Regions from separate parts of the Psychrilyobacter piezotolerans genome, predicted to be linked through region 1. Evidence: riboswitches for the same ligand, from Rfam matches in the RefSeq annotation. Region 1 holds a riboswitch; each other region holds the start of a gene.

Region 1 (3,217 bases):
ATATGTATCGATATATCAAATTTAATAAAAAATTATAAAATAAAAGAGAGCTGTTACAGCTCTCTTTTTACTGGTTAGAAATATAATTTTAGTCCTTTTAATTTTACCCTTTTCTTTTTAAAATTAGATAGGTGGCCGATAAAATCATCCCCCCTCCTATAATTGTTGGGATTCCTGGCATTTCATTAAAAAATATTCCTCCTAATATAACAGCTCCCAATGGATCTATATAGGATAAAACTCCCACATGCTGAACTTTTATTCTTTTTATTCCTTCAAAATAGAGGTTTAATGCTATACATGTGTGGATGACCCCCACTATAATCATTAAGATTAAAGACAGGGTATTGAATCTCTTCATATTTTTGATCACAGGAAAAAAGATCAAGGAGGAGATTCCCATTTGAAATAAACTGATTTTATGGGATGGAACATCTTTCAATTTTTTTACACTGATTGTAACTAAGGCGTAAAAAAATGCCGCGATCAACCCATACCCCACACCTGTCATGCTAAAATTACTGCCTTTTTGAGACCCCATCAGGGTCATTAAAATTATCCCCGAAAAGCTTAGTCCAACAGCAATTAAAGTTCTTTTATTGATACTTTCCTTTAACAGAAAAACAGAAAGTATAGTTACGATAACAGGGGCTACATAGTAACTCATTGTTGCTGAAGCAATAGTTGTAACTTTAATTGCCCGAAAAAAGAAAAACCAATTGAGAGCAATAAATAATCCGCTCATAGAAAGGATTAAATATTCTTTCAAAGACAATTTATTGCTTGTGCTATCTTTCTTTTTTGTAAATTTTAATATTCCAAGTACTATAAATGCTATAAATACTCTGAAAAAGACTATAACCTCTGGCGGCTGATCAATATATCGTACAAATATCCCGATACTTCCCCATATAATCATTGATGATATCATCAAAAGATATCCTATATTCATAATGCTGCTCCTCCCAAACTATATATTTAGGCATACTGTACCACAAATTTAAACTTTAAGCTATATTTTTCCCCTACTGATTTAAAGTATCGAGAAGAATTTTTAGGATAATGTTATCTACGGTAAATATAAAGTAGGTGTGTCAGATATAGTCTATAAAGAATATCCTTATTTGAAGTTTTTAATCTATTCTGTTATTATGATAATAAAGTTATAATATTTTGTTTAAAGTAAAAATATATATAATCCAGGGAATAATTCTGAAAAAGGCAGAGCAGGGGAAATTTTGTGACGCAAAACTAAAGGGTCTAAGTCTCTTAAGATATGACAGCCAGTTGCCGCAACTTTTTTAGAGGTATGCTATTTGTATAATTACAATGTAGCCTCTTTTTTATTTGCTTTAAAATATTAATAATGAATAAAAAAAGGGGTGGTTTATGAATAAATTATTATTTTCAATTTTTATTTTATTGAGTGTTTCTATTTATGGGATAGAAAATTTAAATATTCCATTAAATAAAGATGAAAAAGAGTGGATTACAGCAAATAAAAATAAAAATATAACGATTTATTTGGATAAGGACAGAGGGATATTAAATTATTATTCAAAGGGAAAAAGAAAGGGTGTTTTTCCTAATATAATTAAAGTATTGGAAGAAAACACAGGACTTAGTTTTAACATAATCGATGAAGATACTGAAATATTTGAGAGTTCTGTAGATTTGGGGATTCCTGATATAGTAATGGGTGTAGAAGACTATAAAAGAAATAATAAAGAATATGAGTATATAGATACACCTGTTGAATTAGATGGAGTTGCGATTACCAGAAAAGATTATCCTTCTATTGATTTTAAAGAAGATAATTTTGGAAAAAAAATTGTCTATGAAGAGGGAGACCAGATAAAAAATAAAATTATAAAGAAATACGGGAACCTAATTACATTGATCTCTAAACCAAATCAAAAAGAAGCTGTAGAAGCTATATTGTCTAAAGAGGCGGATGTTTATATCGAAGATTATCAGGAGGCTTTAAAATATTTAGTCAAAACGCCAAACAATAATGTAAAATTAAATTATTTTTCAAAAGTTATTAAAACGGATTATTATACTGGAGGAAAGGCAGAATTTCAGCCTTTGTTAGATATTATAGAGAGAATTTTTGATAATAAAGATCTGACAATGAAGTTTTTTCATGAGGAAACACTGAGTTATACGAAAAATAAGTTGGAGATATCCAATGAAATTCAAGAATATATTAAAAACAGGAAAAAAATAAAGGTTTTTCTTCCTTCCTTTGAAGAATTTCCACAGCTTTTCTATATCAATGAAAATAAGGTCCCAGAAGGATTTTTAAATAATTACTTCTATGAAATTGATAAAATATTGGGAATACAAATAGAGTTTGAAAGAGAAAATATAGATTTTGATGTAGACCCATTTATACTGAGTGTCAATGGGGAAGAATTAATATCTGAAAATGAAGAAATACTCATAACAGAACCTTATACCCAGATACCATTATTGATTTTTAATAGTAGTGATGAAAGCTACGTCCCGTATTTTGATAATCTAAAAAAATATCGTATTGCTGTAGTAAGAAATTCTTTTATTGAAAGGTATCTTTTGTATAAAGGATTAGGGAATAATTTAATAAGGTTTAAAAATATAAGAGAAGTATTGACAGCAGTAAGTTCTAAAAAAGCGGATATTTTAATAGGGGAATTGCAGCAAATTGATTATTTTTCAAAATTATATAGTATAAGAGATCTGCAGGTTGCAGGGACTATCCAGGATAAGCTGGAGTTAAGTTTTGGAATACCCAAAGAAGATAAAACCCTTTATTTTTTAATAAATTCATTGAACAATGAATTTTCTTATAGAATAAAAGAAGATAAAGATAAATTTTTTATCCAAAAAATAAAAATAGCAAAAGATTATAAATTATCTATAGTTATCTCCGCAGTTTCAATTCTCCTGCTAAGTTTCGTTTATAATCATTTAAGAAAATTTAAAAACACTTCTATGAAGTTAAAAAAATTAACTATTGGTCTGGTTGAAACTCTGGAAAATGCCAATACATTCAACGATGAAGATACAGGTGCACATATAAAACGATTAAACAAATATTCAGAATTATTGGCTGAAGAACTTAAAATGCCGAATTATTTTGTAAATGAAATAGGATTATATGCTTCCCTTCATGATGTGGGAAAGATAGGGATACCTGATAATATATTAAAAAAACCCGGGAAATTGACAGAGG
Region 2 (3,217 bases), on a different contig from region 1:
TACATGGAAAGAATACCCAGAATCCAAAATAGTAATCGCATAAAAACATAAAAGTCTATAATAGCTATCAAGGCTAAAAACACCCATATTATAAGTCCTATATAAGCAATAGACGTTAGAATTTTTTCTGTGGTTCCCATTTTAGAAATACCTATTTTATAAATTATATTTGAAAGATTGATTTTAGAAAAATAGATTTCAGAACATATTAATTTATTTTCCTTCCCTTTTAAAATCAAATTTCCAAATTCAGGATTTTTCGGAGTTTTATTGTAAACCACTTTTTTTATTTCACTATATAATATTTTATTTATTTTATTATTTTTTTTTAATGTAAGTAGTGAATTATTGGTAAAAATTATTGATTCTTGTGCAAATTCATGAGAACATAAAAATGTCATAAAAAATGTCATAAAAATTGGAAAGAAAAGCCAACTATAATAAACTGTAATAATCAGTGAGACTACTGCCAAAGGAAAAGATCCAAAATAAATTTTGTTGAATTCACGTTTTTTAGATTTTATCTTTTCATAAGCAATATATCGAACCTTTTCCCCCACCTCTAACCTTTTCTTTATTTTCGGATATTTCTCCATGAATTCATCTATTGTTAATTCTCCATTGGTACCAGTCAAACTGTTTTTAATTGTACTGTCTTCGTCCAATATTTTATTTATTAATATGTTCAAATTCTTTGGATTTTCTAAGTTACTTTTTTTAGTTTTTTCTTTATCAAGACTATTTTTATTCTTCCTTTTTTTAGTAATTTAAAATATGTAGTAACTAAAATAATATCAAAATATAAAATTATTAAATTCATAAAAAATAAATATGATGAAAGCTCAAGATAAGTGCCTATTAATCCCATTATTAAAACTATTAATAGTATCTTTATTTTAAATAATTTAGATGTCATTATTTCATCTTGTATTTTTAATTCGCTTTTAAATTTTAATAAAATTTGAGGTAACTGAAATCTGTTGTAATTTGTTGTAATCACCCCAATTTTTTCTTTATCACTATAAATACTGTATGAAAAACATCCCGGGGAAATATTGACATTCATCCTTTTTATCTCACTATAGATAAATTTTTTACTATATTTTTTCCTTTTTATAATCAATGATTTATCTGTAAAAATTACAGTATCCTCAACCATACTCATGATAAATATTATTGTAAGCAGAAATAAAATAAAAGTAGGTAAAAATATCCAACGATTCCCAGTATATGAAGTGATAATAAAAAAAGTACAAGCAGTTAAAAAACATACATAGATAGGTACTATAAACCTTAATATCCCAGTAGCATCTGATGGTTCATAGGCTATATACCGAACTTCCTCCCCTTCTTCTAACTCTTTCTTTACCTCATAATTTTCTTCCATAAACTCTTCTATAGTCAATGTCCCGTTGGTACCACTCGAGCTATTTTTTATCTCCTTATCTTCATCTAGTATCCGATTCACTATTTCATTCATATCTTCCATAACCCCATCCCCTATAAAAAATTTCTGCTTTCTAGCATTTTTTTTATTTAAAAATTCTTTTTCTAGATGTTACTCTACTTCTCAGTAAAAATTCTACTCAGTCGTACAACAGAATAAGTTCCGCAGTGTAACGAGGACTGAAGCTGTAAAAAGACGGTAATTACCTCTGACTTACCCCTATAACATCATTTAGAAAAAGTCTGCTTTTCTTTCCTCTATTTCTTTTTCAGATAAAAAGTAAATAGAGCCAGTTAAGGATGGAATCCTTAGAATTTTCTTCATACTACTCCTGTTTCCGTCTCTAGCCACATTCTAAATTATTTTATTTCAAATAAAAGTAATTTAGATACTCGTGTCTCAAGCGGACAAAAATCAAAAGTAGTAACTACAAAAAAAATACAGATCCCGAAAGATCTGCAACTGGCTGCCATTTTAAAGGCCCTATAGCTTTGCGTCACAGGATTTCTCCTATTTTGCCAACATTTTAAATTTTAATTAAAAAATTATTGAATTTTAATTAAAACTGTAATATTTTTAGTCATTTCTTTACAATATAGTGCATTTTATTTTTGTTGTCAATTTTTTTTATGTTCAGCCCAAATAAATAGACAAATATTGTAGATGAAATAATTACCATTGAAAAAGAGACTAAGGGTAAAGGTATTAAAAAAAGGGTTATATAAGTAAAATTACTCATATAATCCTTTTTTGTTTTTGATAATAATTCTGGATGCAGCGTCACGTTGCTTTACTTCCTAGCCACACACCCCTCCAAATGATCATCTACTACTCCTACTGCCTGTAAATAAGCATAGATGATTGTAGTTCCTATAAATTTAAATCCTCTTTTTTTCATGTCTTTACTTATGGCATCTGAAAGTTCTGTTTTTGCAGGAAGATCCTCCAATTTTTCTACCCTGTTTATTATCTGCTTACCATCTGTAAAATTCCATAGATATCTATAAAAGCTCCCAAATTCATTTTGAACCTCCATAAATCTTCCGGCATTGTTTATGGAAGCCCTTATCTTCAATCTGTTTCTGACTATTCCTTTATTATTCATCAGCTCTTCAAATTTTTCTTCATTGTATTCAGCCACCATATTATAATCAAAATTATCATAGGCTTTTCTATAGTTTTCTCTTTTTTTCAATATAGTCAGCCAGTTGAGCCCTGCCTGGGCAGATTCTAAGATCAGAAATTCAAACAAGGTTCTGTCATCATGGACAACCTTCCCCCACTCCTCATCATGATATTTTTCATAGAGTTCATTTCCTATACACCAATCACACCTTTTCATTCACTCCCCCTGTGGATCAAACTTAATCCATTTCCTTTTGGATCTTACATTAAAATATTAAATTTAATTCTTTTAACAGACTCTCCAATCTGCCGGTAATCACATTTAATTTGTCTACAATATCAAATTCCCTTTTATACAGGTTTTCAAACAATTCCCTTATGTCTGTTTCCATATTTTCCGGGGTGTGATCCAGCTGTTCTTTTGTAATTTTTAGGAGTTTTTTTTCTCCAGGGTGAAGTTTCATATTTATTGCAAAAATAATATCGAAATAACTTTCAAAAAATGCACTGATTCTATGGTTGACGCTTAGGATGTCATTTCTTTTTAAGGCCTTTTCTATCTGGTTGGTATAGGCTGGTATTATTTTATTTAAGAGGGGAAAGTTTTTTGAAACTATATTTTTTCTTAATTCTTCCGGATATTCA
Region 3 (3,217 bases), on a different contig from region 1:
CCCCCATCCGTATTCCAGAATTTTGCAGACTTTTTATATAATTGATTTCATCCTCAGAATAGATACCTGAAGATATATAATTTGTGGCCTGAACTATTAAACTAATAAAAACCAACATTAAAGAAAATAGAAATTTCCTGTTAAGTTTAATCATTTTTCCTCCCAATATTATGTAAATATTACCTAAGCTACTATTTCCGATTCACTGCAGGTATTTTTTTTAAGTTTTAATTCCGACCTTTCATTTATCAGGACCGCAACCAAGTCATTTTCAGGCATAGGTCTTCCAAAGTGGTACCCCTGGGCATATTTGACTCCCTCTTTTTTCAAAAATTCACTCTCAGCTGCGTCCTCTATCCCCTCGGCAACAGATATGTATCCCATATCGTCTGAAAGATCAATTAGGGTGCTGTATATCCTCTGCCCCTTATCTACGTTTTCTTTGACTATCTGAAGGAGGCTTCTGTCAAACTTAAGTGTGTCTATTTCTAAAACTCCCAGCCCTTTCAGGGATGCATGTCCCGCTGTAAAGTCATCTAAAGCTATTGAAATACCCAAACGTTCCTTTAAGAGGTTCATCTCGTAGAGCACCTTCTGGATGTTGTTTATAAAGATACTTTCCGTTATTTCTATCTGTACTCTATTCCCTGGAACACCGTATTTTTTTAACATATTTTCGATGTGGTCATACACATCCAGGCCTTCTAAAGTTTTAACTGAAATATTAAAGGATAAATTGAAGTCATCTCCAACTATCCCCTCTTCTATCCAGGTTTTTAATGATTTTATTGCAGATTCTGCAATGAGAAAATCAAGATCGGCGATCACCTCATTTTTTTCAGCTATGGGGATAAAAACTCCTGGTGGTATAAAGCCCTCCTCTGGATGGATCCAACGAGCCAGGGCTTCGACCCCCACTATTTTTTCAGTCTCAAGTTCAACCTTTGGCTGGAAGTATGGGAAAATTTCCTTGTTTTCAAGGTGATATATGAAATCTTTTTCCAGCTGACGATATCTGTCAAATTTTTCTATCATCTGGTCGTCTGCCACTACAAAGGTCCCCTTCCCATTTTTTTTAGCTGTGTACATAGCTACATCGGCTCTGTGCAGAAATTCCGAGGTACTTTTTATCTTTGGGCTAATAGGGCAGATCCCTATACTCCCGTGAACTTTCAGAGTTGATCCTAATATTTCCAGAGGTTTTCTCAGTTCCTTAAGTGTTTCCGCTGCTTTTTTTTCTATATCATCTTCTTCGATATTCTTATGCAGTATAAAAAATTCATCTCCAGACAATCTATAGATACTGTTGTGATCGAATATTTTATGCAGCCTTTTCACCACTTCCCTGAGAACAAGGTCTCCCATATGGTGACCATAGGTATCATTTATCCGCTTAAAGTTATCTAAGTCTAAAAACATCCCCAGCCCTCTGTTACTTTCAAAGTTTAACCTTCCCATTTCCTTTCTGAACCTGGTCTTGTTTTTAGCTGTGGTGAGTTCATCAAAGTATGCTTTTTGATAAAGGTCTTTTATCCATCGGTACTTTGCCAGTAAAGATATGATAACTATAACTAAGATATACGTTGTAATCTTATAGATCAGACCTTTCTCATGTTTTAACAAGGTGTCTCCCTGGCCATAGACTGCCGTTCCCAGAGAAAAAATTGTCAAACTTAACAGTAATTTGAACCTTTGTTTCATTAAATGTTCCTCCTAGTTTATATGTTTTTTTTATTATCTTAATTTTTCAAAAAGATATATTTGCAAAAAAAAAAGGATACTAAAAGATAATCTTTTAGAATTCCCTACATTGACTCTGAAATTATTTCGATAACTGGCTGCCATAATAAGAATAGTTAAGGCCCTTTAGCTTTGCGTCACAGTGTTTCCATTGTTTTGCCTTTTCGGATTATCACGAGGAATTAATTAAATTGTTTTATTTAAAATTTTTATAGATAAGATATAATTTTTAGGAGAATCTGTTACTAAAAATCTCTCTTATTACCTTAAGATTAAATATAACATACGGTTTTATTATTTGTCCATTTTTTAATGTATAAAGATAGAGTCAAATTGTTGCAGTTAAAAAAAACTTAATTTTATTGAGTTATCTGAAGCCATTCATCATCTATTGTAAAATTATACAATGTTTCCATTGCTGCCTTTTGTTATATCCTTCTTTGTCATGGTTTCATCTATAATGAAACCAATAAAAGTAACGATTATTGTAACTATTAAAATGAATTTGTTTTCCACAACAGCTTTTTTCAATTAAATTTTAATATAAAATTAATGGAAAGTGCTCGTAAATTATAATGTATATGTTGAAAGAAGTCAATTTTAAATGCAAACCTGAATAGGGAGAAAGAGAAGGAGTAAGTTAGGAGATTTTATATGGAAAAAACAATGAGATAAAAGATGCGACTTAAGGGAGAAGTAAGGCTAGGAAAATCTAAATAAAAACCAGGAATTCCGGTTAGGAATCCCTGGTTTTATTTAATGGAGGAATCCTATTTATTAACAAATAGAAATACCTAAATTTTCTTTCATTTTGTTAAAATCAACTTTTCTGAATTCCGCCAGAGATTCTATCTGATTTTCATCAATTTTTCCCAGATCAAAATATTTGGCATTTTCGCTGAAAAACAGCAGACCGCAGACAGTGTGAACAGGTGTCATGGTATAAGTGGAACTAAGGGTTACTCCTAATTCCCAGATATTCATAAGATCAAAGATCTCTTTTTTCATGGAGTGATCGGGTAAAATAGGATAACCTACTGCCGGTCTTATCTTAACCTGAATTACCTCACTTGCTTTAGTCTCTAAATAATATGCAGCAGCCTCTGTCAGTCTGTTTCCCAGTAATTTATACATGATATCCTCATATTCTGTTTTCCCGGATACAGTATCTATGGATACTGCAAAGGTACCTATATAATCTTCATTTTCTACAAAATCTGCCAGGGACAGTGAACTTTCCCATTGCTGGGTTCTCACCATGGGAAGTTCCAGACCATTAATTTTTAAAATATCCATGGGTCTTTTCTCCACATTAAAAATTCCATACCTTGCAGATATTTTTAATTTTTTATCTTTCAATATTTCTAGATATTTTTCAGCCTCCCTTAAAATATCTTCCTCTTTAAAGGTGTCTTTTACCTTCCAATCGTGTAAAAATATATCCCAGTGGATATATTTTTCTATGTCTGCAACAGTG
Region 4 (3,217 bases), on a different contig from region 1:
TGACTTCTGCTGCAGCATATAGTAGTTCAACAGGGTTGCTATCCTTTTTTGTTGCTACTACTGCTGCTGTTCTTATTACACTTCCCTCGTCAATGTCTGCCTGAGTTACCTGCTTCGTTCCGTAGGTTACAACACTCTTTCCCGCTCCAAGCTCAATCCATGTATCCTTTTCAAGGGTAATATCCGATACCAGTTCTTCATCTGATATATTTTTACCATCTTTTAATTTAATATCGATAAGGTCTTCACTTCCAGGGTTTGTTATTGTTATTTTATATTTAATAGTATCCCCTAGTTCATAAATTTTTTCATCTACAACCTCTTTCTCTATGTGTAACTTATAATCATCTGTTGGAATAGTTCCTCTGACTTCAGGATTACGAATTTTATGCTCATTCATCCACTGCCCTGTTGATGAAGTAAATCCAAAATAAGCGTATCTTCCTCCCAAATATTCCTGTACAATATCCCCATGATAAGTATTTGTATATGTCGTCATCCCGTCTTTAAAGGTATATGTAAATGTTTTAGATAAAGCATCCCAGTCAAAGGTAACCTTATGCCATTCCCCGTCTTCCATCTCAGGTATTGCCTGATAGAAGTCATTACCTGAAAATGCTGAACCATTTATTGTCCCAATTTTTCCTTTAGCTATAAAAGCAATATGATCTTTTATTAAATCTCTCTCTCCATCCTCTTTAAGAAACTTTGGATCATAGCCGGGATTTGTATAGGTATCAAATTTAACTCCAAAGGATTTTTCAAATATTTTTGGCGACCCATAATTATCATAACCTATATATTGTCCAGCTTCTCCATAGTTAACATATTTATAATCCGATGATTTAAAGGCAAAGGCCATCCCGTCTGCCCCTATATCAACATTGTTGTGATCATCGATATATTGAGGTGCCATATTTAAACCAGGATATATTTTTTTTAGACTTTCAATGTCCTGTATTCCTTTGCTTCCTAAACAAATTTCATATTCAAAATGAAAATCTTTGCTCAAATCAAACATATTCCGTGACCAGACTGCACCTACTTTACCACCTTCATCAGGAGTTATTCTTACCTCACTCCCGCTTTTCATGGCAGACTTATAATACAAAAAATTACTGTAATTTCCGTTAATTTCCATCCCCCATAACTGCATCGATATAACTAACCAAAACAATAAAACTATTTTCTTCATCTTTCCTTCTCCCTTGTAAATTCAATATTTTATTTGATATCTATCCTTAATTTTTTCTTGTAAAATTTAAAAAAAACTTAACATTCTACGAAAAACAACCTAACAACCGTTTTTTTATATAAAAAAATACAGACCTCGAAAGATCTGCAACTGGCTGCCATTTTAAAGGCCCTTTAGTTTTGCGCCACAGGATTTCCCCTGCTTTGCCAAAAATATTTTTTAATTCAAATTTAATAATAAATTATATAACATTATATAACATTTCCATGAAAAATCATAATTATTTTTTGTTAATTTTTGTTGATCTTTATTAATCTTAATTAATTTTTGTTAGGTTTAATCATATTTTATATATATATTAATTGTGTAATATTTTTCTAAATAATATGTAAATATCGTAAAAAATAAATTTACATATTAAAAAAATGAGTTCTATATTTTACAGAACTCATTTTTTTCATTTCATTTTAAATAGTATCTACCGCAGGATAAAATCTACCTCTGCTTCTTCTTTTCCCACTATCTTTATCAGGAGTTTATCCGGAACTCCTATGATGGTCTGTCCCGACCTCTCTATCCACCCCTGCTTGACACATAGTTTTCTGGGAGAATATGAGGAGGTTACCCTTATCTTATTGTCTTTTAATTTTATTCCTACTCCTCCAATATCCGTATCGACATAAAAGTCTTTCTCTGCTTTTTGGAGTTTGTATGTATATTTTAATTTATTATTTACATATATTTCAGCTCTCTCTGCCTTAGTTTCCTTAATATTGTAGACATTAATGCCTAAAGTCAAAAAAATCCCTATGATTAGCCCATAGATTATTAGGTCTCCCCTTTTAAAATACATCTCTATTCTCCTATTTTTTCACCCATATATACCTTGGTTTCATAGCCATTTTTTGTATTTTTTAAAATATCGTCATCTATCATAACCTTACCCTTTTCAAACAGTAAGAGTACCGAGGAACCTCCAAAGGTGAAATACCCCTTTTCCTCTCCCTTTTTAACATGGGTATCAGGAGTATAAGTCTGCTCGATCCCTCCTACCATGGTAGCTCCTATCTCTGAGATCAAAACATCCCCGTATTCACTGGTTTCCAGTGTAGTTAATTCCCTCTTATTTTCACAGAATACTCCAAAATTTTCTTTTATTGCATAGGGTGATACAGAATAATAGTATCCGTCTATCTTATTTCTACTGCCGATTTTACCGTCAGCCGGAAAGTGGTATCTGTGATAATCCGCAGGAGCTAGCCTGACAATGATCATACTACCGCCTTTGTATTTTTCCAGCAGCTCTTTATTATTCAGATATTTTTCTAAACAAAATTCACTTCCTTTTACGAAGAATTTATCCCAGTCATTGATCTTTTCAAACCCTACCGCCTTTCCGTCGGCAGGAGACACCAATCCGTCCTCTATCTTTCTTGCATTGGGCTTTAGTTTTCTATAGAAAAAATCATTAAATGAAGTAAAATCTCCTACTTTTTTTTGAGATTCATTCATATCTATATGGTTGTTTTTTACAAAATCCTCTATCTTATTGATTGATTTTTTCTGGTCCATTAATTTTCCGTAAAAAGAGGAGAGGCATTTTCTCTTTACCAGCAGCTCCAAGGGCAGTTTTCCAAATGGATTATGGTATAAAAATTTCAAAAAATTTTCTCCCGGAACATTTTCTACCAATATCATATTGGTTTTTCTATCTATATATTCAATCTTATCTAATTTCATATTATATCTCCCTGTCAACTTTTATATTTTAATGGTTATCCTATATATTATATCATAAAATATATGTATTTAGAAAATCTGCTTTTCTTATGATAGTTTTTAAGGTTCTCTGCAACAATTTTAAAGGAATTATCGTTTTTTTTAGTAATTGGATAGTATGAAATAAAATAAGCTAAAGTAAGGAGGAGGACCTTTGAAAAATAAAGTACTTATGCCATATTTAATTGTAATAGCCATAACTTTAACATTGATATCCTTAGATATGCCATTTCCAAAAGTAGA

The links. Region 1 has a riboswitch for cyclic di-GMP ahead of DYH56_RS04695 (HD domain-containing phosphohydrolase). Riboswitches for the same ligand answer to the same signal wherever they lie in the genome.
Region 2: it holds a riboswitch for cyclic di-GMP, as region 1 does, so the genes downstream of both, DYH56_RS12595 (hypothetical protein) here and DYH56_RS04695 (HD domain-containing phosphohydrolase) in region 1, are expected to answer to the same signal.
Region 3: it holds a riboswitch for cyclic di-GMP, as region 1 does, so the genes downstream of both, DYH56_RS02940 (putative bifunctional diguanylate cyclase/phosphodiesterase) here and DYH56_RS04695 (HD domain-containing phosphohydrolase) in region 1, are expected to answer to the same signal.
Region 4: it holds a riboswitch for cyclic di-GMP, as region 1 does, so the genes downstream of both, DYH56_RS15205 (lectin-like domain-containing protein) here and DYH56_RS04695 (HD domain-containing phosphohydrolase) in region 1, are expected to answer to the same signal.

What each region holds. Positions count from the first base shown of each region.
Region 1 is NZ_QUAJ01000006.1:40,380-43,596, forward strand. It holds gene DYH56_RS04690 (DMT family transporter) at 104-952, opposite strand; cyclic di-GMP riboswitch class I at 1,211-1,295, shown strand; gene DYH56_RS04695 (HD domain-containing phosphohydrolase) at 1,390-3,217, shown strand, end outside.
Region 2 is NZ_QUAJ01000026.1:15,453-18,669, reverse strand. It holds gene DYH56_RS12600 (hypothetical protein) at 1-689, opposite strand, end outside; gene DYH56_RS12595 (hypothetical protein) at 704-1,489, opposite strand; cyclic di-GMP riboswitch class I at 1,902-1,977, opposite strand; gene DYH56_RS12585 (DNA-3-methyladenine glycosylase I) at 2,238-2,789, opposite strand; gene DYH56_RS12580 (DUF4037 domain-containing protein) at 2,839-3,217, opposite strand, start outside.
Region 3 is NZ_QUAJ01000003.1:141,881-145,097, forward strand. It holds gene DYH56_RS02935 (EAL domain-containing protein) at 1-154, opposite strand, end outside; gene DYH56_RS02940 (putative bifunctional diguanylate cyclase/phosphodiesterase) at 184-1,701, opposite strand; cyclic di-GMP riboswitch class I at 1,827-1,911, opposite strand; gene metH (methionine synthase) at 2,518-3,217, opposite strand, start outside.
Region 4 is NZ_QUAJ01000051.1:280-3,496, forward strand. It holds partial or broken gene DYH56_RS15205 (lectin-like domain-containing protein) at 1-1,195, opposite strand, end outside; cyclic di-GMP riboswitch class I at 1,338-1,413, opposite strand; gene DYH56_RS15210 (NusG domain II-containing protein) at 1,674-2,048, opposite strand; gene DYH56_RS15215 (phosphatidylserine decarboxylase) at 2,051-2,935, opposite strand; gene DYH56_RS15220 (GGDEF domain-containing protein) at 3,129-3,217, shown strand, end outside.